DNA from 3 places in the Streptomyces sp. NBC_00038 genome. Region 1 is predicted to be linked to each of the others. Evidence: riboswitches for the same ligand, from Rfam matches in the RefSeq annotation. Region 1 holds a riboswitch; each other region holds the start of a gene.

The links. Region 1 has a riboswitch for S-adenosylmethionine ahead of OG219_RS48325 (putative leader peptide). Riboswitches for the same ligand answer to the same signal wherever they lie in the genome.
Region 2: another riboswitch for S-adenosylmethionine. It lies ahead of OG219_RS13580 (aminotransferase class V-fold PLP-dependent enzyme); the one in region 1 lies ahead of OG219_RS48325 (putative leader peptide).
Region 3: another riboswitch for S-adenosylmethionine. It lies ahead of thrC (threonine synthase); the one in region 1 lies ahead of OG219_RS48325 (putative leader peptide).

What each region holds. Positions count from the first base shown of each region.
Region 1 is NZ_JAPELQ010000002.1:523,784-527,049, forward strand. It holds gene OG219_RS45460 (NtaA/DmoA family FMN-dependent monooxygenase) at 1-635, opposite strand, end outside; gene OG219_RS45465 (LLM class flavin-dependent oxidoreductase) at 654-1,910, opposite strand; gene OG219_RS48325 (putative leader peptide) at 1,990-2,079, opposite strand; SAM riboswitch class IV at 2,152-2,265, opposite strand; SAM riboswitch class IV at 2,482-2,627, shown strand; gene OG219_RS48330 (putative leader peptide) at 2,664-2,729, shown strand; gene OG219_RS45470 (glutathione S-transferase family protein) at 2,822-3,266, shown strand, end outside.
Region 2 is NZ_JAPELQ010000001.1:2,955,086-2,958,351, forward strand. It holds gene OG219_RS13580 (aminotransferase class V-fold PLP-dependent enzyme) at 1-1,206, opposite strand, end outside; SAM riboswitch class IV at 1,394-1,510, opposite strand; gene trpD (anthranilate phosphoribosyltransferase) at 1,636-2,700, opposite strand; gene OG219_RS13590 (cytochrome bc complex cytochrome b subunit) at 2,855-3,266, opposite strand, start outside.
Region 3 is NZ_JAPELQ010000001.1:4,886,851-4,890,116, forward strand. It holds gene OG219_RS21955 (MoaD/ThiS family protein) at 1-267, opposite strand, end outside; gene thrC (threonine synthase) at 357-1,667, opposite strand; SAM riboswitch class I at 1,685-1,832, opposite strand; gene OG219_RS21965 (glucosyl-3-phosphoglycerate synthase) at 2,012-2,986, shown strand; gene OG219_RS21970 (trehalose-6-phosphate synthase) at 3,106-3,266, shown strand, end outside.

The DNA of each region.
Region 1 (3,266 bases):
CGCGGCACGTTGAACTGCCCTTCGATGTCGAAGTGCTGTCCCTTGTGCACGAACGCTCCGGCCTGCGCGTCCCGCAGGAAGGTGCCGCTCTCCTGGTCGGCGACGATCTCGTCCCCGTGCCAGGAGTCGAACAGTTCGTTGGTGGTGGCCAGGAACTCCTTGGCCCTGGAGTACCGCTCCTCCTGCGGGAGGAAGCCGCCACGGCGGAAGTTCTCGCCGGTGAAAGCGTCCCAGGAGGTGACGACATTCCAGGCGGCGCGCCCGCCGGAGAGGTGGTCGAGGCTCGCGAACTGGCGGGCCACCTCGTAGGGCTCGTTGAACGTGGAGTTGATGGTGCCGGTCAGGCCGAGGTGTTCGGTGACGGCGGCGAGCGCGGTGAGGACGGTGAAGGTGTCGGGCCGTCCGACGACGTCCAAGTCGTAGATCTTGCCGCCCTGTTCGCGCAGTCGGAGGCCTTCGGCGAGGAACAGGAAGTCGAACTTGGCGCGTTCGGCGGTCCGCGCGAAGTGTGCGAAGGAGCTGAACTCGATGTGGCTGCCGGCCTCGGGGTCGCTCCACACGGTGGTGTTGTTGACGCCGGGGAAGTGCGCCGCGAGGTGGATCCGCTTGAGCGGCTTGTCCGTTGACTTGCTCATGAGTTGGGTCCCTCCGGCTCAGGCGTGGGCGGCGGCGTAGCGGTTGGCGGGGCGGGCGAGGCCCAGCAGACCGCGCAGGGTGTCGGCCTCGTAGGAGTGCCGGAAGGCGTCGCGGCGCTGGAGTTCGGGGACCAGGCCCCGGGTGATCGCCGGGAGGTCATGGCCGACGACGGCGGGACGCAGTCGGAAGCCGGTCAGTCCGGCCTGCTGCAACTCCTGGAGCAGGTCGGCCAGTTGCACAGGGGTACCCGTGAACACCTTCGCGTCACTGGTGTACGGGTAGCCCGCGAGGGCGTCGAGACGCTCCCTGCGGGCGACGGCCGCGGCGGGGTTGTTGTCCAGGAACACCACCAGGTCACCGAAGAGGTGCAATGGCTCCTCGGCGCGTCCGGCCGCCTCCTGTTCGGTGCGAACCGCGGCGACGATGGCACGTGCCTGCCCGGCGTCGTGCGGAGTGACGTATCCGATGTCGGCGCTGCGGCCCAGCAGCCGGAAGGGTGCGCCCGTTCCGGATTCATGGGCCAGTGCGGTGACCAGGGGCTGGCCCTGTGGCGGACGGGGCGTGATCGAGGGGCCCTTGACGCTGAAGTGCTTGCCCTCGAAGTCGATGTAGTGCAGTTTGTCGCGGTCGACGAAGCGGCCGGTGGCAACGTCCCGGATCTCCGCGTCGTCCTCCCAGCTGTCCCACAGCCGGCGCACCGCCTCGACGTAGTCGGCGGTCTCGTCGAAGAGATCGACGATCAACTCCTGCAGGGCCGGGGTCTCCAGGTCTTCGATGCGGAGCTTCGGGAACGAACGGCGTCCGAAGTGCGCGGCCTCGTTCCGCCGCGCGGACGCCTGCACCCGCAGGCCCGCGCGGCCGGAGCTCACATAGTCGAGGGTGGCGATGGCCTTGGAGATGTGGAACGGCTCCGTGTGTGTGGCCACCACGGTCGGCACGAGTCCTATATGGCTGGTCAACGGCGCGACGCGGGCGGCGATGAGGACGGCGTCGAGTCGGCCGCGTACCTGGTCGGTGCGTCCGTCCGGTTCGCTTAGGCGCGCGGACTGGGGACCGAGCCCGTCCTCGATGGTCACGAAGTCCAGCAGGCCGCGTTCGGCCTCGGTGACCAGATCGGTCCAGTACGCGGCGGTGAACAGCTCACCGGGACGGGCCACCGGCTCGCGCCAGGCGGCAGGGTGCCAGCCCGCGCCGTCGAGGGCCACAGCGAGGTGCACCGCAGAGGCGGTAGGAGAGGAGGGAGGGGAAGAGGGCAGCGAGGATGACAAGGACACGACTGGGGTGCCTTCCTGATCGACCGTACGAGATCACCGGGCCCTCGGTTCGGAGAGGGTGCGGCGGCGAGGTGACAGGTCAGGGACGACAGAGCGCGCCGGCCACGCGCTGAAGGTCGATGTGCGGCCGGGAGTACAGGTGCACGCGGCGGCGCGGGGCGAGAACCATGACACGGAGGCGGGGCAGGGCCTGCACGTCCGTCACCTCCGCCCTTCCGGCTCGGCGGGCTGGAGGCCGCCGGCGTCGCGCTTGCGGAACCCGGGACGGGCACCGCCTGGTCGTCACCTGGAGCACCCCGCCGCGAAGGAGGGTTGCCGGTCAGCAAGCCAGGGCTTGACGCTGACGCTCATAACCTGCTGGGGACGTTACGGGAGGCCACAGCGGTGCGCAATGCCCGGAGATCATGGTCGTTCTCACAGCGCCGTGCCTCCCCGGAAGGGACAACCACCCTGCCGCGCAATCTGTTCCACCCCGCGCATCCGGCTTGAGCCGCGCCGGATGACCACCTGGTGAGACTCCGCCGGAGGCCTTCTTGACGGCCTCACGGAGCGCACCGACACTGACGAGGACGGTCACGATTGTCAGCGCCCCTCGGGCAGGTTTCCTCTGCTCGTACGGTTATCGGCCCCGGCCCGCTGGCAGGCAACCCTTCCACCGCGACGGGGTGCCCCGGGTGACGACCGGGTTCCGCCGGTGCGGCGGGACAAGCGTGGTCTCGCGTCTGGCGAGCCCCGAGTGTGGGACCGGTGGGAATGACCAAGAGCGGTTTGACGAGGCGCCTGCACATCGATTTGTTGCGGGTCTCCAGCGCCTACTAGTCCGAGCGGTCCGGACCGGTACGAAGCGCAGTCACTCCGTTCCGCCGCGGTACCCACAAGGCGACCGTGGCCTCCTCGTCCCAGGGAGAGTCATGTCCGAGACCCTGTCCTCGCACGTCCCGAACACCGGAACCTCCCGCGCGTGTACCCCAACCACGTGCGCCCCCAGCTCACTTGACGCGATCCCTCGCCCCCGGATCACCGCTACACCCGCCACGCGCCCGCACCGTTTCCGCAGCCGCATCGGCGTCGGTCTGGCCGGCGGCTTCTACCCGGCACCGCACCGCTACGAGCTGTATCTGTCGGCGCGCTGTCCCCTCTCGCTGCGCGTCTCCATCACGCTCGACCTGCTGGGCCTCAAGGACTCCGTCGCCACCACGCTCCTGGCACGCCCCGCCGACACTCCCTGCGCTTTCGCCTCACTGCGCAGCGCGTACGAGGCGACCTGGCACCACTACGACGGTCCGCTGACCGCGCCCGCGCTGTGCGACCGGTGGAGCGGACGCGTCGTCAGCAATCACACGCCCGACATCCTGC
Region 2 (3,266 bases), on a different contig from region 1:
GGGCGCGGCCTCGGGGGCGCCGCACTCGCCCTGGGTCTGGGGGTCGCTGCCGAGGAGGGTGCGCACCAGCGGGTGGGCGCAGAACAGGCCGTCGCGCACCCCGATGCCGTACTCGGCGGACAGCGCGGCCGCGAAGTGCGAGCTGTTCCAGCCCTCGACGACGAAGGAGATGACGCCGACGCGCGGGGCGTCGTCGCCGAAGAGCGAGAGGACCCGTACCTCGGGCACCTCGGCGAGACCCGCGCGGACGGTCTCGATGAGCTGCTGCTCACGGGCGACGAGCGTGTCGAAGCCGGCCTCGGTGAGCGCCTTGCAGGCGGACGCGATCGAGTACACGCCGATCACGTTCGGCGAGCCGGCCTCGTGCCGGGCGGCGCTCTCGTGCCACTCCACGTCGACGCCGCCGTCCGTACGCCGGGACACCTTGCGGCTGGCCCCGCCGCCCGCGAGGTACGGCTCGGCCTCGCGCAGCCAGTCGGAGCGGCCCGCGAGGACACCGGAGCCGAAGGGGGCGTACAGCTTGTGCCCGGAGAAGGCGACCCAGTCGACGTCGAGGTCGCGCACCGACACCGGGTGGTGCGGGGCGAGCTGCGCGGCGTCGAGGACGATGCGCGCGCCGTGCGCGTGGGCGGCCGCGGCCAGTTCGCGCACCGGCCACAGCTCACCGGTGACGTTCGAGGCGCCCGTGACGCAGACGAGGGCCGGACCCAGCGGGTCGCGGCCGGCGAGCGCGTCCTCCAGGGTCGCGACGGCCTCCTCCGGCGTACGCGGGGCGTTCAGGTAGGTCACCCGCGCGTCCCGCCACGGCAGCAGCGAGGCGTGGTGCTCGGTCTCGAAGACGAAGACCTGGCAGTCGGCCGGAAGGGCCCCGGCGAGCAGGTTGAGCGAGTCGGTGGTCGACCGGGTGAAGACGACCTGGTCGTCCTCCCGGCAGTCCAGGAACTCGCCGACGGTGGTGCGGGAGTTCTCGAAGAGGTCGGTGGAGAGCTGGGACAGGTATCCGGCTCCACGGTGCACGCTGCCGTAGTAGGGGGCGTACGCGGCCACGTCGTCCCACACGCGCTGGAGGGCCGGGGCGCTGGCGGCGTAGTCGAGAGCGGCGTACGTGACCTCGCCACCGGTGACGAGCGGGACGGTGACATCACGGCCCAGAACGGGCAGCTGGGCACAGACGGTCTGGTCGGCGGCAACGGTGGAGACGGACATGGCGAGCTCCTGTGAGAGGCAGAGGGAATCACCACGCGAGCGGGTACGGGGACGTACGGCTCAGCGCGGGAAAAAGTGAAAGGGGTGTGCGAAGAGGGGCTCTGCGCCCTATCGCATTCGCTTGCTCACAGAAGGCTCCCTCGAATGACCAGGACCCCTGGGCTCCATCCCTCAATCGAGGGCGAGGGGTCCGCGCTTGCCGTAGACCTCGCTGCCTACGGCCTGGTCTTCACCCGGAGCACCCCGCCACGGACGGAGGGTTGCTGGACAGTCGGCCGGGGCCTCATGACTGTCACTCATGACCTGCCGAAAAACCTACGCGACCCGATCACGACACCGCAACCCGTGTCCGGATCCCGGAACGCGAAAGGGGCCGGACCTCTTCGGTCCGGCCCCTCCGCATCGCGAACGCGTCGGTCGCCACAGGCGCTACGCGTTGGTGGCCGCCACCCACCGCTCCAGCGTCCGCTTGGCCGCCCCCGAGTCGATGGCCTCAGCCGCCTTCGCCATCCCTACGCGGATCTGGTCCGCGAGCGGCCCGCCGTCCGGCGACAGGGCGACCAGCGCCGCCGCCGAGTTCAGCAGTACGGCGTCCCGCACCGGGCCCGTCTCGCCGTCGAGCAGCCGGCGCGCCACGTCCGCGTTGTACGTGGAGTCCGCGCCCCGCAGCGCCTCGATCGGGACCAGGTCGATACCGACGTCCCTCGGGTCGAAGGTCTCCTCGGTGACCTTTCCGTCCCGTACGACCCACACCCGGGACGTGGACGTGATGGTCAGCTCGTCGAGCCCGTCGTCGCCGCGGAAGACCAGTGAGGAGTTGCCGCGCTCCGCGAAGACGCCTGCCACGATCGGCGCCATGCGGGGGTCCGCGACGCCGACCGCCTGCGCCTTGACCCGTGCCGGGTTCGTCAGCGGACCGAGCGCGTTGAAGACCGTACGGATGCCCAACTGCCCGCGCGCGGCGCCCACATGACGCAGCGCCGGGTGGAACTTCACCGCGAAGCAGAAGGTGATCCCGGCCTCCTCGGCCACCTCTGCCACCCGCTTGGTCGTCAGCTCCAGGTTGACCCCGAGCTTCTCGAGGACGTCGGACGCGCCGGAGGCGGAGGAGGCCGCCCGGTTGCCGTGCTTGACGACCTTCGCGCCCGTACCGGCGATGACGATCGCCGACATGGTGGAGATGTTGACGGTCTTCGCCCCGTCACCGCCCGTGCCGACGATGTCGACGGTCTCCCCCGGCACCTCGATCACGTTGGCGTGCTCGTACATCATCCGTACGAGCCCGGTGATCTCCTCGACGGTCTCTCCCTTGGCCCGCAGCGCCACCGCGAACCCGGCGATCTGCGCGTCGGTCGCCTCACCGCGCATCATCAGGTTCATCGCCCAGGCGGTGTCGTCCGCGCTCAGGTCACGGCCGTCGAGCAGGCCGTTCAGCAACGCCGGCCAGGAACGGCCCGCCGCGGTGTCGCCTCCAGCGGGGTTCACAGCGCTCATGGTCGCTCCTGGGTTCTCAGAGAGGTACGAGGGTGGACTCACCCCCGTACGTAGGGGTGAGTCCACCCTATCCAGCCCGGGAGACGGCAAAGAGCCCCGTCCATGCAATGGACGGGGCTCCAGCCGTGGCGATCAGCGAGGATCGTCGGGGAGATCAGTGGTGGCCGTGGCCGCTCGTGATCTCCTTGTACTCCTCGACGGTGGGCTTGGGGATCTGCTGGTCCTCCCCGTAGTAGCCCTTGCTGAGCTTGGCGCGCAGCTTCTGCGAGCCCTTCACCTTGCGCTCGACACCGTTCTTGTCGACCGACGGGCCGATCTGGGCCGGCTCGTACTGCTCGTGCGCCGTGAGCGTGTGCAGAGCCGCCTGGCTGAGCGGCTCGTGGATCTCGACGAACTCACCGTGCGGCAGGCGCTTGATGATGCCCGACTCGCGGCCGTGCAGCACCTTGTCCCGGTCCCGGCGCTGAAGGCCGAGACAGATCCGCTTGGTGATGACGAACGCGAGGACAGGCGCGACGAAGAACGCGATCCTTACGAACCAGGTGATCGAGTTGATCGACAGGTGG
Region 3 (3,266 bases), on a different contig from region 1:
GGCGACGGCCGGGATGATCGAGACGCCGGCGCCGTCCGGCGTAGCCGTCTCCAGGCCCTGCTCGAAGCGGACGTCGTCGTCGTTCACGTACACGTTGACGAAGCGACGCAGCTTGCCCTGGTCGTCCAGGACGCGGGCGGCGATGCCGGTGTGGTTCTTCTCAAGGTCGGCGATGACCTCGGCGAGGGTGCCACCCTCGGCCGTCACCTCGGCCTTGCCGCCGGTGTAGGTGCGCAGGATGGTGGGGATGCGGACGTTGACGCTCATACTTATGACCTCCGGTCAGGTAGTCGCCCTCAGGGGCGCGGGGAACTGCGCGACCAGCCCCTACCGGCCCGCAGAAGAACAACGACCTCTTACGCGAGCCCAGCTTCCCTGAAGGACTCAAGGCTGGGGCGAATGGTCGCGGTAAGCCCCGTACCGGCCACCGCATCCAACGTCTTGAGACCATCGCCGGTGTTCAGCACAACAGTCGTCAGCGTCGGATCCAGCAGACCGTTCTCGATCAGCTTCTTCGTCACGCCAACAGTCACGCCACCGGCGGTCTCCGCGAAGATGCCCTCAGTCTGGGCGAGTAGCCGAATCGCCTCGACGACCTGCTCATCGTCGACGTCCTCCACCGCACCGCCGGTACGCCGCGCGATGTCGAGCACGTACGGCCCGTCCGCCGGGTTGCCGATGGCGAGCGACTTGGCGATGGTGTTCGGCTTCTGGGGCCGTACGACGTCGTGCCCGGCCTTGTAGGCCACGGAGACCGGCGAGCAGCCCTCGGCCTGGGCGCCGAAGATCTTGTACGGCTTGTCCTCGACGAGCCCGAGCTTGATCAGCTCCTGCAGACCCTTGTCGATCTTCGTGAGCTGGGAGCCGGAGGCGATCGGGATGACCAGCTGGTCGGGGAGCTGCCAGCCGAGCTGCTCGCAGATCTCGTACGCGAGGGTCTTCGAGCCCTCCGCGTAGTACGGCCGCAGGTTGACGTTGACGAAGCCCCAGCCCTCGCCGGCCGGGTCGCCGATCAGCTCGGAGCAGAAACGGTTCACGTCGTCGTAGTTGCCCTCGATGCCGACGAGCTCGCCGCCGTACACCGCGGCCATGACGATCTTGCCCTGCTCCAGGTCGTGCGGGATGAACACGCAGGAGCGGAAGCCGGCACGGGCGGCGGCGGCACCGACGGCGCCGGCGAGGTTGCCGGTGGAGGAGCAGGAGAGGGTGGTGAAGTTGAACGCGCGCGCGGCCTCGATGGCCTGGGCGACGACGCGGTCCTTGAAGGAGTGCGTCGGGTTGCCGGAGTCGTCCTTGACGAAGAGCTTGCCGGGGGTGACGCCCAGCTCGCGGGCGAGGTTGTCGGCCTGGACGAGCTTGGTCCAGCCGGGGTTGATGTTCGGCTTCTCCGCTACGTCCGCCGGAACGGGGAGGAGCGGCGCGTAGCGCCAGATGTTCGCGGGGCCCGCTTCGATGCGCTTGCGGAGGTCCTCGGTGTCGTAGGCCGAGAAGTCGTACGCGATCTCCAGCGGGCCGAAACACTCCTCGCAGGCGAAGACCGGGCCGAGCGGCACACGGTGTCCGCACTCGCGGCAGGAGAGCGCGGCGGCGGGGCCCAGATCGACGGAGTTCGCGGAATCCGGGGAGGTCACGGTGTTCGTGGTGCTTGCATCTGTCTGCGCAGCCATGGAGGCGAGGCCCTTTCTCCTCATCTTCCTCACGACGCACTTCGCCGTGAGACGGATTTGGCACCTTCCCGAGCCGGGAGCCTCACCACGTCGACGTGACAAGAACCAGCTGGAGGGTTGCCGGGGCTTCAACGGGCCGTATCCCTCTGCCCCTCTGGATGAGCGGTATTCAGTTGTGGGCTGGACGACCCCCGACATGCGATGGTCATCAGCGTTGTTCAAGACTGTAACCGAAGGCCTGGATGGTGGAGAGAGCCGTCCGAACCGCGAGATGACAGCGACACACCAACCGCTGGCGCGGCGACGGGCACAAGCATCCCAATGAACGCAAGGGAGAGCCGCACGTGCTGGAAGACGTCGAGCGCTGGCTGAGCACGCGCTCCTGGTCCGTGAGTGACCGCCCGCTCAAGAAGCTGATAGCCGCGAAGCGATCCGCCAACTCCACGGTGAGCGTGGTCCTGCCCGCGCTCAACGAGGAGGCGACGGTCGGTGAGATCGTCTCCATCATCCGCCGCGACCTGATGACGCGAAAAGTCCCCCTGGTCGACGAGATCGTCGTCATCGACTCGGGTTCGACGGACCGCACCTCCGAGGTCGCCACCGCCGCGGGCGCCCGGGTCGTTCACCGGGACGAAATACTCCCCCGCATCCCGGCCGTGCCCGGCAAGGGCGAGGTCCTGTGGCGGTCACTCCTCGTGACGAGCGGGGACATCGTCTGCTTCATCGACGCGGACCTCAAGGAGTTCTCGTCGGACTTCGTCTCCGGGATCGTGGGGCCGCTGCTCACCGATCCGGGTGTGGACCTGGTCAAGGCGATGTACGACCGCCCCCTGAACCTGCCCAATGAGCCCACCTCCGGCAGAACCGCCGCGGGCCAGGGCGGCCGCGTCACCGAGCTGATGGCGCGCCCCCTGCTGAACATGCACTGGCCGCAGCTGGCCGGCTTCGTCCAGCCGCTCGGCGGCGAGTACGCGGCCCGCCGCTCGCTCCTCGAACAGCTCCCGTTCCCGGTCGGATACGGCGTTGAGCTGGGCATGCTCGTCGACGCGCTGCATCTGGTGGGCCTGGACGCGCTCGCCCAGGTAGACGTCGGCGTGCGCAAGCACCGGCACCAGGACGGGCAGGCCCTTGGCCGGATGTCCGCCGCGATCTACCGCACGGCCCAGCTGAGGCTGGCCCGCGGCCACCTCATCCGCCCGGCCATCACGCAGTTCGAACGGGGGGAGTCCGGCTTCGAGCCGCGCACCTACTCCGTCGATACGGAGGAACGGCCTCCGATGGCGGAAATCTCGGAGTACCAGGAACGCAAGGCTGCGTAAACGCCCCTTTAGGGGCGCGGGGCTGTGACATCTGCGGCTCCGCCGCGGGGCGCGACCAGCCCCCACCACCCGCAGACTGGAACGTTTGAGCGTTTAGGCGCTGGGCTAGATTTCGAGGCATGGCTTCTCCGTACGGCAATCATCAGATCCTCGTCGCGTCCAACCGCGGCCCGGTCTCCTACGACGTGCGCGAAGACGGCGAGCTACAGGCCAAGCGCGGCGGCGGCGGCCTGGTCTCCGGCCTGTCGGCCATCGGCCCGGACAGGGGCGCCCTGTGGGT